Regions from separate parts of the Micromonospora sp. NPDC005194 genome, predicted to be linked through region 1. Evidence: predicted binding sites of a transcription regulator. Region 1 holds the regulator's gene; the other holds the start of a gene.
What was found. The regulator HrcA, encoded in region 1, represses chaperone genes, less so after heat shock. The targets are predictions, from matches to a motif close to GGTTNGCACNCTCNNNNNGAGNGTGCNAACC.

Region 1 (7,255 bases):
CCGCGGAGGCCGCCCTCGACGCGGCCGGCCTGTCCTGGTACGAGGTGTCCAACTGGGCGCGCACCGACGCGGCCCGGTGCCGGCACAACCTGCTCTACTGGACCGGCGCGGACTGGTGGGGGCTCGGCCCGGGGGCGCACAGCCACGTCGGCGGGGTGCGCTGGTGGAACGTCAAGCACCCCACGACGTACGCCCAGCGGCTGGCCTCCGGCGCGTCACCCGGCCTGGCCCGCGAGGTGCTCACCGTCGACGAGGCCCACATGGAGGACGTGATGCTCCGGCTGCGGCTCGCCAGCGGGCTGCCGCTGGCGGTGCTCGACGCGGCCGGCCGGGCCGGCGCCGAGCGGGCCCTCGCCGACGGCCTGCTGGCCGCCGGGGACTACGCCGCCGGCCGAGCGGTGCTCACGCTGCGCGGCCGGCTGCTCGCCGACGCGGTCGTCCGCGACCTGCTGCCCTGACCCGGACGCGCCGCCCCGGCCGGCAGGTGCGACCGACCGTCGCCGGTCAGCCCGCGCCCCGGCCGGCCGTGCGGGCGGTGCGCCGGACCGGCCGGGGGAGCGGCCGGCCCGGATCACTTGACGAGGTTGGCCGAGAGGGGGTAGCGGTAGAGGCTGCCCTCGTTGGCCTTGATGCCGGCGAGGATGCCGAACACGGCACCGAGGATGATGGCCGCCCCGACGCCGATGAAGCCGATCAGGATGCACGAGAGCACCCAGCCGACCAGGCCGACGATCGACCAGATGAGCTGGAAGTTGAGCGCGGCGACGGCGTGCGCCCGGACCGTCGGGGACTGGTTGCCCCGGGCCAGCATCGCCACCAGCGGGGCGACCCAGCCGAGCACGCCCCCACTGATGATCATGCCGGCCGCGCCGCCGAAGTGCGCGACCAGCGCCCAGGTCTTGTCCTCGTTGTTGGCGTAGCCGCCGCCGGGGCCGCCGAAGGCGCCGCCGGTCGGATAGCCGCCAGTCGGGCTGCCCGGGGGGTAACCGCCCGGCGGGGGGTAACCACCTGGCGGAGGGTAGCCGCCCGACGGCGGTTGGTCACCGGTGGGCGGCGGATAGCCACCGGCCGGGGGATAGCCGGCCGGGCCGGGTGCCCCGGACAGTGGTGCGGTGGGCGGCTCGGCCGCGGAGGGCGAGCCCGGGAGAGTCGGCTCCGGCGGGTAACTGCCGGGGTCTCCCGCGCCGGGAGGGCGAGGTGGTTCAGTCATGACTGTCACGGTAGGTGTCGGCGGCAACGTCGCACCAGAGCGATACCGCCCGGCCGCGCGGGCCGATCGGCCCGCGCAAGGTGGCGCGGGCCGCACCCACGGCCTGTCGTTGATCATCGCGTCGGTGGGGGTGCCGACGTAGACTGGCACTCGTTACAGTCGAGTGCCAGGACGGCCGTCGGCCCCGGGTGGGCCGCCGGCCGACGTGCGACAGGAGGTGCGGAGGATGGGTCTGGACGACCGCAAGCTCGCCGTGCTCCGCGCCATCGTCGAGGACTACGTCTCCACCCAGGAGCCGGTCGGCAGCAAGGCGCTGGTCGAGCGCCACCAGCTCGGGGTCTCCCCGGCGACGGTCCGCAACGACATGGCCGTGCTGGAGGAGGAGGGCTACATCCGGCAGCCGCACACCAGTGCCGGCCGGGTGCCCACCGACCGCGGCTACCGCCTCTTCGTCGACCGGCTGTCCCGGGTCAAGCCGCTCAGTCCCGCCGAACGTCGGGCCATCGAGCGCTTCCTCGTCGGCGCGGTCGATCTCGACGACGTGGTGCACCGCACCGTACGCCTGCTCGCCCAGCTCACCCGGCAGGTGGCCGTCGTGCAGTACCCGAGCCTGGCCCGCTCCTCGGTGCGGCACCTGGAGCTGGTGCCGATCTCCACCACCCGGCTGATGCTCGTCATGATCGCCGACACCGGGCGGGTCGAGCAGCGGCTGGTGGAGCTGCCCGGCCCGGTCCCCGCCGACGACGTCACCGACCTGCGCCGGCTCGTCAACGAGAAGCTCGCCGGCGCCCGGCTGTCCGAGACCCCGCCGCTGGTGCAGGCGCTGGTCGAGGAGGCGCCGGCCGAGCTGCGTCCGGCGATGACCACCCTCTCCACCGTCCTGCTGGAGACGCTTGTCGAGCGGCACGAGGAACGCATCGCCCTGGCCGGCACCGCCAACCTCACCCGGGGCGGCCTGCTCGACTTCCAGGGCTCGCTGCGACCCATCCTGGAGGCGCTGGAGGAGGAGGTCGTGCTGCTCAAGCTCATCGGCGAGACCGAGCCCAGCACGACCCGGGTCCTGATCGGCGACGAGAACGAGTTCGACAACCTGCGCGCCGCCTCGGTGGTCAGCACCGGGTACGGCCCGGGTGCCACCATCGTGGGCGGCCTCGGCGTGTTGGGGCCCACCCGCATGGACTACCCCGGCACCATCGCCACGGTGCGCGCCGTGGCACGCTACGTGGGCGAGCTGCTGGCCCAGAACTGACCAGTCAGGGCCGACGGCCGGCTGCGGCCGCCGGTCGGCGTAACGCGAGACGAACATGAGGACACGGAACGCAGTGGCCAGGGACTACTACGGCATCCTCGGTGTCAGCCGGGAAGCCTCCGATGACGAGATCAAGCGCGCCTACCGCAAGCTGGCACGCCAGTTCCACCCGGACGTCAATCCGGACCCGGAGGCCCAGGAGAAGTTCAAGGACATCAACGCCGCGTACGAGGTCCTCTCGGACGACCGCAAGCGGCAGATCGTCGACCTGGGTGGCGACCCGCTCGCCCCGGGAGGCGGCGGCGCGGGCGGCCCGGGTGGCCCGGGCGGAGCCGGCCCGTTCGTCGGCTTCCAGGACATCATGGACGCGTTCTTCGGCGGCGCGGCAGGTGGCGCCCGTGGCCCACGGCCGCGGACCCGGCCGGGCGCCGACGCGATCCTGCGGCTCGAACTCGACCTGCACGAGACGGCGTTCGGCGTCGAGGCCCCGATCACCGTCGACACCGCGGTGCTCTGCACCACCTGCTCGGGCGCCGGCACGGCGGCCGGCACCCACCTGGCCACCTGCGAGGCGTGCGGCGGTCGGGGCGAGGTGCAGTCGGTGCAGCGCACCTTCCTCGGCCAGGTGGTCTCCGCCCGGCCGTGCACCGTCTGCCAGGGCTACGGCACGACCATCCCGCACCCCTGCCCCACCTGTGCCGGCGACGGCCGGGTGCGCACCCGCCGTTCGCTCACCGTCAAGATCCCGGCCGGTGTCGAGGACGGCATGCGGATCCGGCTGGCCCAGCAGGGCGAGGTCGGCCCGGGCGGCGGCACCGCCGGTGACCTCTACGTGGAGATCCACGAGAGGCCACACGACGTCTACTCCCGCAAGGGCGACGACCTGCACTGCCGGGTCACCGTGCCGATGACCGCCGCCGCGCTGGGCACCCGGCTCACCATCAAGACGCTGGACAGCGAGGAGACCGTCGACGTCAAGGCCGGCACCCAGCCGGCCAGCACGCTGCGGCTGCGCGCCCGGGGTGTGCCGCACCTGCGCGGCACCGGCCGGGGTGACCTCTACGTGCACCTCGACGTCCGGACGCCCACCAAGCTCGACCCCGACCAGGAGAAGATGCTGCGCGACTTCGCCAAGACCCGGGGTGAGGAGGTCGCCGAGCTGACCAAGCAGGGCGGCTTCTTCTCCCGGATGCGCGACGCGTTCAACGGCCACGCCTGACGTGTCCGCGCCGCTCTTTTTGGTCGACGCGCTGCCCACCGGCGACGCGCTGACCCTCGACGGGCCCGAGGGGCACCACGCCGCCACCGTGCAGCGGCTGCGCGTCGGCGAGGAGCTGCTGCTCGCCGACGGGCGGGGCGGCACGGCCGCCGCCGTGGTCACCGCCGTCGGCCGGGGCAGCCTGGAGGTCGCCGTCACCTCCCGGGGGTACGCGGACGCGCCCGTACCCCGGATCGTCACCGTGCAGGGCATCGCCAAGGGTGACCGGGGCGAGCTGGCCGTGCAGGCGATGACCGAGGTCGGGGTGGACGAGATCGTGCCCTGGGCGGCGTCGCGCTCGGTGGCCCAGTGGCGCGGCGACCGGGGCGTACGGGCCCGCGAGAAGTGGGTCGCCACCGCCCGCGAGGCGGCGAAGCAGGCCCGCCGGCCCTGGCTGCCGGTGGTGGCCGGCGCGCCCGACGAGTCCACCGCGACGGTCGCCCGCCGCATCGCCGGCGCCGCCGCCGGGTTCGTCCTGCACGAGGAGGCCGAGGAGCGGCTCACCACCGCCGACCTGCCCTCCATCGGTGAGATCGTCCTGGTCGTCGGCCCCGAGGGCGGCATCGCTCCGGCCGAGTTGACCGCCTTCCGCGAGGCCGGCGGCCGGCCGGTACGCCTCGGGCCGGAGGTGCTGCGGACCTCCACGGCCGGCGTGGCCGCGCTCAGCGTGCTCGCCACCCGCCTCGGCCGCTGGTAGTCCCACCGCTAGCTGTGGTGACTCGTGTAGCTGTGGTGACTCGTGCCCCGACCCAGGCATCCCACCTTGTCCGCGTCCTTTGCTCTGCTTCAACCGACGCAACAGTTTCGGCCGTTGAGTGTTGCCGTGGTTGAAGCAGAGCAAAGGACGTGATGAGCAGGCGGGAGGCCCTGGCCGGTGGCGGCGCGGGCTGGCGGGTGGTCAGGTGCGCAGGTAGGAGGCGCCGTTGAGGTCGACGATCGTGCCGGAGGCCCACTCGGCCTCGGGGGACGCCAGCCAGTGCACCGCGGCGGCGATCTCCTCCGGCCGGGCCACCCGGTCGAACGGGCTCTGCGCCCGGATCGCCGCGCCCTCCGCACCGCTCAGGTACTCGGTGACCATGTCGGTCGCCACGAAGCCCGGCGCGACGGTGGCCACCGTGATGCCGTACGGCGCGAGGGCCACGGCGAGGGACTGGCCCAGCGCGTTGAGCCCCGCCTTGCTGGCCCCGTACGCCGGCTGGTGCGGCTCGCCGCGGAACGCGCCCCGGGACGAGACGTTGACGATCCGCCCGCCGCGTTCACGCATGTGCTGGGCGGCGCACCAGATGACGTTGCCGGCGCCGGTCAGGTTGGTCTCGAGCACCTGCCGCCAGCGTTGCTGCCACTGCTCGTAGGAGGCGCCGAAGATCGGGTGCGGGTCGTCCCGGTCGCCGTACGTCCCGGCGTTGTTGACCAGCACGTCCAGCCCGCCGAGCAGTTCGGCGGCCCGGTCGACCATGGCCCGGACGGCGTCCGGGTCGGTGAGGTCGGCGCGGACCACCACGTGCCCCGAGCCGGGCAGCCCCGCGCGCAGCTCCTCGGCCGCGTCGCCGGAGTCGCGGTGGTGGATGGCCACCCGGTCGCCGCTGGCGGCGAACGCCTCCACCACCGCGCGGCCGATGCCACGCGAGGAACCAGTCACCAGTACCGCCCGATCCGTCATGCCGGCCATCCTGCCTCAGCCGTGCCCCGCGTCCTTACACTGCCCCGATGGGATCCGACTGCCTGTTCTGCCGCATCGTCGCCGGGGAGATTCCGGCCACCGTGGTCCGGGAGACCGCCACCACGCTCGCCTTCCGCGACATCGACCCGAAGGCCCCGGTGCACGTCCTGGTCATTCCGAAGGAGCACTACGCCGACGTCGCCACGCTCGCCGAGGGTGACCCGGCGCTGGCCGGTGCGGTGCTCGCCACGGCCGCCGCGGTGGCCGATGACGAGGGGCTGCTCGGCGACGGGTTCCGGCTGATGTTCAACACCGGGGTGTACGGCGGGCAGGAGGTGTTCCACGCGCACGCGCACCTGCTCGGTGGCGCGCCGCTCGGCCCGATGCTCGCCCGGGACCTGGCGTGACGGCCGGCCCGTACGCGCACGACCGGTTGGGCCGGCTGGTCCGCCGGGTGCAGGCCGACGCCCGGGTGCCGGCGGTGTCGGCGGCGCTGCACCGGGCCGACCGACCGCTGTGGAGCTGCACTGTCGGGGGCACCGGCACCGACAGCCCGTTGGGTCCGGGCACCCAGTTCCGGATCGGCTCGGTCACCAAGACCTTCACGGCGGTGCTCACCCTCCAGTGCCGCGACGACGGGCTGCTGGACCTGGATGACCCGGTGGGCCGGCACCTGGACCTTCCCGCACACGGCGAGCTGACCGTGCGCCGGCTGCTGTCGCACACCGGCGGCCTGCAACGCGAGCCGTTCGGTGACGTCTGGGACACCCTGAACGCGCCGGACGCCGAGCAGTTGGTGGCCGGGCTGGACCGCGCCGAGCGGGTGTTGCCCACCGGCCGGCGTTTCCACTACTCCAACCTGGGCCTCGCCGTGCTCGGCCTGCTGGTCGGTCGGCTGCGCGGGGGCAGCTGGGCGGAGGTGCTCGCCGAGCGGGTGCTGACGCCGCTGGGGCTGACCGACACGACCGTGACCCCTCGGCCCTCGGCGGCCACCGGCTACCTGGTCGACGCGTACTCCGACGAGGCGCACCCGGAGCCGCCGACCGACTTCGGCGCGGTGGGCCCGGCCGCCCAGCTCTGGAGCACCGCGACCGACATGGCCCGCTGGGCGGCGTTCCTCGCCGACCCGGCGGCGCTCGACCCGGCCGGCGCGGTGCTCGCCCCGGGCACCCTGGACGAGATGCGCTGGCCGTTGACCACGACCGACGAGACGCTCTGGGGCGCCGGCTTCGGGCTCGGCCTGATCCTCGTCCCGCAGGGCGAGCGGGTGGTGCACGTGGGGCACGACGGGGCGATGCCCGGCTTCCTGGCCGGCGTGTACGGCCGGCGGGGTGGCGACGGCACGGCCGGCGCGATGGGCGCCGCGGTGCTCGGCTCGTCCGGCACAGCGGCCGAGTTGCTCGAACTGCCGCACCGGCTGCTCACCGAGGCGGTCGAGCACGATCCCGCCGACATCGAGCCGTGGACGCCCGGCGCACCCGCTCCGGCGGCCCTGCGGGGGGTGCTCGGCCGCTGGTGGGGCGAGGGTTTCGAGTACGTCTTCTCCTGGCACGACGGCGCCCTGCGGGCGCGCGGGGCCGGGGATGCGGCCGGCCGCCCCCCGGCGGTCTTCGCACCGCTGCCGGACCGGCCGGACGTGTTCCGGACCGTCTCCGGCCGGGAGGTCGGCGAGCTGCTGCGGCTGACCCGGGACGAAGCTCAGACGGTGGTCCGGATGCACTGGGCGACCTACCGGTTCACCCGCCACCAGGAGACCTTCGACCGGTACGACTTCCGGGCCGGGAGTTGATCGCGGCCAGCGGAAATGGGCGCGATGCGGCCCGCGTTGACCCGATACGATGGGTGTAACGTCCGCACGCCGTGCCAGCAGGGCCGGCG
Region 2 (7,255 bases), on a different contig from region 1:
GTGGTCGCGATGACCGTCCGCGCGCTGCCCGGCGGTGCGGCCCGTTCCGGGGCGGGCGACGCGTTCGCCGCCTCGACCGGGGCGCAGTCCGCCCTGGCCGAGGTGCGACGCCGGCTGGAGATCGCCGACATCGACCGGGTCGCCCTGCGGGCGGCGCTCGCCGAGGCCAAGCCGCGGGCGGAGGGCTACCGGTCGGTCTGCTGGCAGGGCACCACGCCGCAGGAGTACGTGGCGGACATCGCCTACCTGGACAGCCGGCTGTTGATGGACGCGCCGATGGGTGACGTGCAGTGGGAACCGGAGCAGGTGGACGCCGAGCGCATCCGGGGCAACGAGCGCGCGTTGGACGCCCGGGGCCGGCGGCGCTACCACCTCGGGATGCGGCACGAAGCGTCCGGTCGGTTGGTCGCCTGGACCCTGCTCGACGTGGGCGCCTCCGCCGACTGGCACGCCTTCCAGCAGATCACCATCGTCGACCCGGCCCACCGTGGGCACCGCCTGGGCCTGATCGCCAAGGCGGAGAACCTGCACCACCTGCTCACCCACGAGCCGGCGGTACGCGTCATCGACACCTGGAACGCGGCCAGCAACAGCTACATGGTGGCCATCAACGAGCAGCTCGGCTTCCGCCCGGTGGACGCCTGGAACAACTGGCAGCTCACCCTCTGACGGGTATCGGCGCTACTGCTCGCGGACCTGGCTCAGGCATGAACCTCTGTCTGGCATCCGCCCCTACTGCTCGCGGACCTGGCTGTTGCATGATGGCTGGCATGACGGAGACCCCGCATCCCCTGTACGACAGGCACGCCGACACCCTCAACCGAGCGCTGACCGCGATCACGGAGCGGGGCTACTGGTCCGCCTATCCCGAGTCCCCCAGCCCCCGCGTGTACGGCGAAACCGCCGCCGCCGACGGCAAGGCCGCCTTCGAGGCGTACCTCGGCGGTGATTTTCCGCTCGACCAGCCGGGCGCCGGCGAGCGGATCGCCACCGAGACGAGCCCGTTCGGGGTCGAGCTGGCGGTGCGTTACCCGCACGCCGGCACCGACGAGCTGATCGCCGCCGCCTCCGCCGCGCTCCCGGTCTGGCGCGACGCCGGCCCGCAGGCCCGCGTGGGCGTCTGCCTGGAGATCCTGGACCGGCTGCACAAGCACATCTTCGAGCTGGCCAACGCGGTGCAGTTCACCAGCGGGCAGGCGTTCGTGATGGCCTTCCAGGCCGGCGGCGCGCACGCGCTGGACCGGGCGCTGGAGGCGCTGGCGTACGCGTACGCCGAGATGACCCGGCACCCCGGCACGGCCGGCTGGGAGAAGGCCGCCGGCAAGGGCGACCCGCTGCGGATGACCAAGACGTTCCACGTGGTCCCGCGTGGGGTGGCGTTGGTGATCGGCTGCAACACCTTCCCGACCTGGAACTCGTACCCCGGGCTGTTCGCCTCGCTGGTCACCGGCAACCCGGTGATCGTCAAGCCGCACCCGCGCGCGGTACTGCCGCTGGCCGTCACGGTGAAGTACGCCCGGGAGGTGCTCGCCGAGGCCGGCTTCGACCCGAACCTGATCATGCTGGCGGCCGAGGCGCCCGGTGAGAAGCTCGCCAGCGACCTGGCCCTGCACCGGTCCGTCAAGATCGTCGACTTCACCGGCTCCACCGAGTACGGCGACTGGCTGGAGACGCACGCCCGGCAGGCGTCGGTCTACACCGAGAAGGCCGGCCTGAACACGGTGGTCATCGACTCCACCGACGACTTCGCCGGCATGTGCCGCAACCTCGGCTTCACGCTGACCCTCTACAGCGGGCAGATGTGCACCACCTCGCAGAACATCCTCATCCCCGCCGGTGGCATCGAGACCGACCAGGGCCACAAGAGCTTCGACGAGGTGGCCGGCGGGATCGCCGCGGCGGTCGGCAAGCTGACCGCCGACCCGGCCCGGGGCGTCGAGCTGACCGGCGCCATCGTCAACGACGGGGTGCTGGACCGGCTGGCCGAGGTCACCAAGGTGGGTGAGCTGGTCCTGGAGTCACGGGCCGTGGCCCACCCGGCGTACGCCGACGCGGTGGTGCGTACCCCGACCATCGTGAAGCTGGGCGCGGACGACGCCGAGACGTACGGCCGGGAGTGGTTCGGGCCGATCTCGTTCGCCATCGCCACCGACTCCACAGCCCACAGCCTGGAACTGCTGCGCCGGACGGTCGGGGAGAAGGGCGCGCTCACGGCGGCGGTCTACTCCACCGACGAGGCGGTGCTGGACGCCACCGAGGCGGTGGCGGTCGAGGTCGGGGTGCACCTGTCCTGCAACCTCACCGGCGGGGTCTTCGTCAACCAGTCGGCGGCGTTCTCCGACTTCCACGGCAGTGGGGCGAACGCGGCGGCCAACTCGGCGCTGACGGACGGGGCGTACGTGGCCAACCGGTTCCGGATCGTGCAGTCGCGGCGTCACGTCTGATCTTTGGTTGCGGTTGGGGGTTTCCGGGGCAGCCCGCCCCGCTCCGGGCGGTCAGGCTTGATCCCTGCGCGGGGCGGGCTGCCCCGGAAACCCTCACGTGGACGCGGTCGTCGCTGACGCGTCCGGCTTTTAGACATCACCGGGGTTCTGCCTTGGGATGGGTTCTCTTGTTTCTAGGCTGTTCGGCGCATCTGTAGTTCGTTCAGGGCGGGGATCGTGGGGTGGGGGACTCGCACGCCGGTGTCGGTGAAGCCCAGCCGCCGGTAGGCCCGGTAGGCGCGGTCGTTGCCTACCACCACCTCCAGCAGCAGCTCCGGTCGGCCGCAGGCCCGGGACCAGGCGGCCACCCCGTCGATCAGCTCGCCGAGCAGCCCGCTGCCCCGCCAGGCCGGCGTGACGTACACGGCGTAGATGACGGTCAGCCCCGGCTCGTTCGGCGCGACCGTGCCGCCGGCGTGCCCGACCAGACGGCCGCCCGGGTCCGCGACGAACTGCGCGTTGTGGGGGCCGGCCGACGTGTACGCCACCCGCGCGGCGAACTCGCGGTGCGGTCGGGCCGCCGCGTCCGCCACGGTCTCCAGGAAGGCCAAGGGCGCGTCGGCGAGCATCTCCAGGCGCAGTGCCCGCATCCGGGCGGCGTCCTCCGGCCGGACCCGGTGGATCTCGGCCTGCCGAACGGCGGCTGAGCCGATATCGGTGGTCATGTCTGCATGCCTACCACAGGGGCGGGAGCTGCCTCGGGGCGTGCCCCGCCCCGCCGCCGGGCCGCCGGGCGGCGAGCCGGGACCGGTCGTCCGTGGCCCGTTCCGGTCCGGCCCCCGGGCCCGGTCGGATCGCCCGGGAATACGCCCGATTTGGGGTCGTGCGCGGCCGTCACTCCTCGTGTAGCGTGCGATTTCGGTCACCCTTTCAGCGGCCGTCGTCGATCGCTGAGGCGGTGGTCCGAGGGCGTCCGGCCGTGCCGCGCGCCCGGGCAGGCAACGCTGCGCAAGAGTGAGGGAAGTGCACCGTGGCACAGGGTTCCGTGAAGTGGTTCAACGCCGAAAAGGGCTACGGCTTCATCGCCGTCGACGGCGGTCAGGACGTGTTCGTCCACTTCTCCGCGATCGAGATGGACGGCTACAAGGCGCTCGACGACGGCCAGCGGGTGGAGTTCGAGATCGCCCAGGGCCAGAAGGGCCCGCAGGCGGAACACGTACGCGTCATCGCCTGAGCGAATTCCCGACCTTTTCGCTCGCGGATCACCCCCGATCGGCTGGCGGGTCGGGGCTGCGGTGCGGACGCCCACCCGGGAAGATCGTGAGCCGTTCCAGCCGATGCTGAGGAGGGTTCATGACCGACCAGCCGCCCCCACCCACCACGCCCTCCGGGCCGGGTGAGCCGGGCCCGTCCGACCCCACCTCACCCATCTCCGGCGCGGCCCCGGGCACGCCACCGGCCTCCGGCGCAGCCCCCGGGCCGCTACCCGGACACGACCCCGGCCCTGCGATGCCACCCGGATACGGCCCCGGCCCTGCGATGCCGCCTGGATACGGCCCCGGCCCTGCGATGCCGCCTGGATACGGGCCGCCACCCGGCCCGATCCCCCAGGGTTGGGGGCAGGCCGGTCCGGCGGGTACGCCGGATCCCACCGCGCAGGGCGGTTGGGGTCCACCGGCTGGGCCGCCGCCCGGTTGGGATCCCGCGCGGGGCGGTTGGGGTCCGGCCGGTGCGCCGCCGCAGGGCTGGGTCTTTCCGCCCACCGGCGGCTACCCGCCGGGGTCTGGTCCCTACGGTGGGCAGCCGTGGTATCCGGGGGCGCCGGTCAGCTGGTACCCGCCAGGTCACGGGTTCGATCCGAACGACGCCCTGGTCACTCCGCCCGGTGCCGGCATTGGGGCCTGGTTCGAGCGGTGCGGGGGCGCGCTGCGCCGAAGCTGGCGGCAGTTGGTGCCGATCATGCTGCTCACGCAGGTCCTGCCGGCGGCGGTGCTCTCGGTCATCTCGCTGGGTGTGGACCCGTCGCCCGGCTGGGAGGCGCAGGCCGAGATGGATCCGGCGGCCGGGCTGCCGGACAACTTCGCCGCCACCCTGGCGACCCTCGCCGTCGTGCTGGTCGGCGGCAGCCTGCTGATCGGTCTGGTGCAGGCGGTGGGGTGGGCCGCCGGCAGTTGGGTGATCACCCAGCAGGCCACCGGGCGGCCCGCCAGCCTGGATGCGGCGCTGCGGTACGGCCTGCGCCGGGCGCTCGGCCTCTGGGGCTGGACGTTGCTGGTCAGCGTGCTCATCGGTATCGGCTTCTGCTTCTGCGTCCTGCCGGGCATCTATCTGGCGTTCGCGTTGAGCCTGGTCGGTCCGGTCTACCTGTTCGAGCGGCAGAACCCGATCGGCCGGTCGTTCGGGATGTTCCACGCCCGGCTCGGGCTGTTGCTCGGCCGGGTGGCCGTGGTGGGCGGGGCTGTGATCGTCGGCACCGTGGTTCCGGGCTTCCTGGAGTCGGTGGGCACCGGCGCGTTGGGCACGGACCCGTTCGCGTCCCCGGGCGCCGCGGTCGGGGTGGTGGCGGTGATCGGTGTCGCGGCGCTGCTGGCGCTGCCGGCCCACCTCGTCCAGTTGATCGGTCTGCTGGTCACGTACACCGAGCAGCGGGCCCATGAGGGGCCGGTGAACAGCGCCGGACTGGCGGCCGAACTCGGCTGAGCGGCGTCATCGTGCTTGCACTCGGCAGGTGAGAGTGCTAAACAAGTCATTGGCACTCGCGTACCGTGAGTGCCAACGGTCGGGACGGTGGGGCCAGGTTGCCCAGGCGTGGAGACGCCGGGGCGGCACATGGCCGGTCGTCGCGGGCTATCCGGCCCGGCCGGAGGACGTCGTCGTCGCCTGGTGGCGGCGTCCCAAGGTGCGTAAACCAGGCGGCCCATCCGGGACACACACTCGGGTGGCCGTGAGTGTCCAGGAGGACAACGCCGTATGGCAAAGATGATCGCGTTCGACGAAGAGGCGCGCCGCGGCCTCGAGCGGGGCATGAACCAGCTCGCCGACGCCGTAAAGGTGACCCTCGGCCCGAAGGGCCGCAACGTCGTGCTCGAGAAGAAGTGGGGTGCCCCCACCATCACCAACGATGGTGTGAGCATCGCCAAGGAGATCGAGCTCGAGGATCCGTACGAGAAGATCGGCGCCGAGCTGGTCAAGGAGGTCGCCAAGAAGACCGACGACGTCGCCGGTGACGGCACGACGACGGCGACCGTCCTGGCCCAGGCCCTGGTTCGCGAGGGCCTGCGCAACGTGGCCGCCGGCGCCAACCCGATGGCCCTGAAGCGGGGCATCGAGGCTGCGGTCGCGAGCGTCTCGGAGGAGCTGTCCAAGCTCGCCAAGGACGTCGAGACCAAGGAGCAGATCGCCTCCACCGCCTCCATCTCCGCTGGCGACAGCACCGTCGGCGAGATCATCGCCGAGGCGATGGACAAGGTCGGCAAGGAAGGCGTCATCACCGTCGAGGAGAGCAACACCTTCGGGCTGGAGCTGGAGCTCACCGAGGGTATGCGCTTCGACAAGGGCTACATCTCGGCCTACTTCATGACCGACCCGGAGCGCATGGAGGCCGTCTTCGACGACCCCTACCTCCTGATCGTCAACAGCAAGATCTCGTCGGTCAAGGACCTGCTTCCGATCCTGGAGAAGGTCATGCAGTCGGGCAAGTCGCTGCTGATCATCGCCGAGGACATCGAGGGCGAGGCCCTGGCCACCCTGGTCGTCAACAAGGTCCGGGGCACCTTCAAGTCCGTCGCCGTCAAGGCGCCGGGCTTCGGTGACCGCCGCAAGGCCATGCTCGCCGACATCGCCATCCTCACCGGTGGCCAGGTCATCAGCGAGGAAGTCGGCCTCAAGCTGGACGCCGTCGGCCTCGACATGCTGGGCCGCGCCCGCAAGGTCGTGGTGACCAAGGACGAGACCACCATCGTCGACGGTGCCGGCGACGCCGACCAGATCCAGGGTCGGGTCAACCAGATCCGGGCCGAGATCGACAAGAGCGACTCCGACTACGACCGCGAGAAGCTGCAGGAGCGGCTGGCCAAGCTGGCCGGTGGCGTTGCGGTGATCAAGGTCGGCGCGGCCACCGAGGTCGAGCTCAAGGAGCGCAAGCACCGCATCGAGGACGCCGTTCGCAACGCGAAGGCCGCCGTCGAGGAGGGCATCGTCCCGGGTGGTGGCGTCGCGCTGGTGCAGGCCGGCAAGACCGCCTTCGACAAGCTGGACCTGGTCGGCGACGAGGCGACCGGTGCCAACATCGTCAAGGTCGCGCTGGACGCCCCGCTGCGGCAGATCGCCGTCAACGCCGGCCTCGAGGGCGGCGTCGTGGTGGAGAAGGTCCGTAACCTCGAAGCGGGTCACGGCCTCAACGCCGCCAACGGCGAGTACGTCGACCTGCTGGCCGCGGGCATCATCGACCCGGCCAAGGTGACGCGCTCGGCGCTGCAGAACGCCGCTTCCATCGCGGCGCTCTTCCTCACCACCGAGGCCGTCGTCGCGGACAAGCCGGAGAAGAACCCGGCTGCCCCGGCGGGCCCGGGTGGCGGGGACATGGACTTCTGAGTCCAGTTCCGACACACCGAACGGGGCGGGCCGCTGACGCGGTCCGCCCCGTTCGTCGTCAGGTGGGCAGTGGGCGCTGGTTGCGGCGCTTCTGCGCCCGGTCGTACGGCGGGAGCAGCTGGATCGGCGCGTCCACCATCTCCTGCGGTTCCTCGGTCAGCCGCTCGCCGTCGGTGGTCATCTCGGCAAGTTGCTCGGCGTCGCCGTAGTCGAGCCGGTCGAACGGGAGTTGGCCGGGC

Region 2: the regulator HrcA is predicted to act here: its motif matches at 5,171-5,201, upstream of groL (chaperonin GroEL).

Annotation. Positions count from the first base shown of each region.
Region 1 covers NZ_JBEXIA010000024.1:62,456-69,710, forward strand. Annotated here, with positions in the region: gene hemW (radical SAM family heme chaperone HemW) at 1-458, shown strand, start outside; gene ABZU53_RS20705 (DUF4870 domain-containing protein) at 572-1,210, opposite strand; gene hrcA (heat-inducible transcriptional repressor HrcA) at 1,437-2,459, shown strand; gene dnaJ (molecular chaperone DnaJ) at 2,533-3,678, shown strand; gene ABZU53_RS20720 (16S rRNA (uracil(1498)-N(3))-methyltransferase) at 3,680-4,414, shown strand; gene ABZU53_RS20725 (SDR family oxidoreductase) at 4,616-5,377, opposite strand; gene ABZU53_RS20730 (histidine triad nucleotide-binding protein) at 5,425-5,784, shown strand; gene ABZU53_RS20735 (serine hydrolase domain-containing protein) at 5,781-7,166, shown strand.
Region 2 covers NZ_JBEXIA010000006.1:57,370-64,624, forward strand. Annotated here, with positions in the region: gene ABZU53_RS06980 (GNAT family N-acetyltransferase) at 1-669, shown strand, start outside; gene paaN (phenylacetic acid degradation protein PaaN) at 771-2,444, shown strand; gene ABZU53_RS06990 (GNAT family N-acetyltransferase) at 2,618-3,148, opposite strand; gene ABZU53_RS06995 (cold-shock protein) at 3,454-3,657, shown strand; gene ABZU53_RS07000 (hypothetical protein) at 4,383-5,123, shown strand; gene groL (chaperonin GroEL) at 5,394-7,016, shown strand; gene ABZU53_RS07010 (hypothetical protein) at 7,075-7,255, opposite strand, start outside.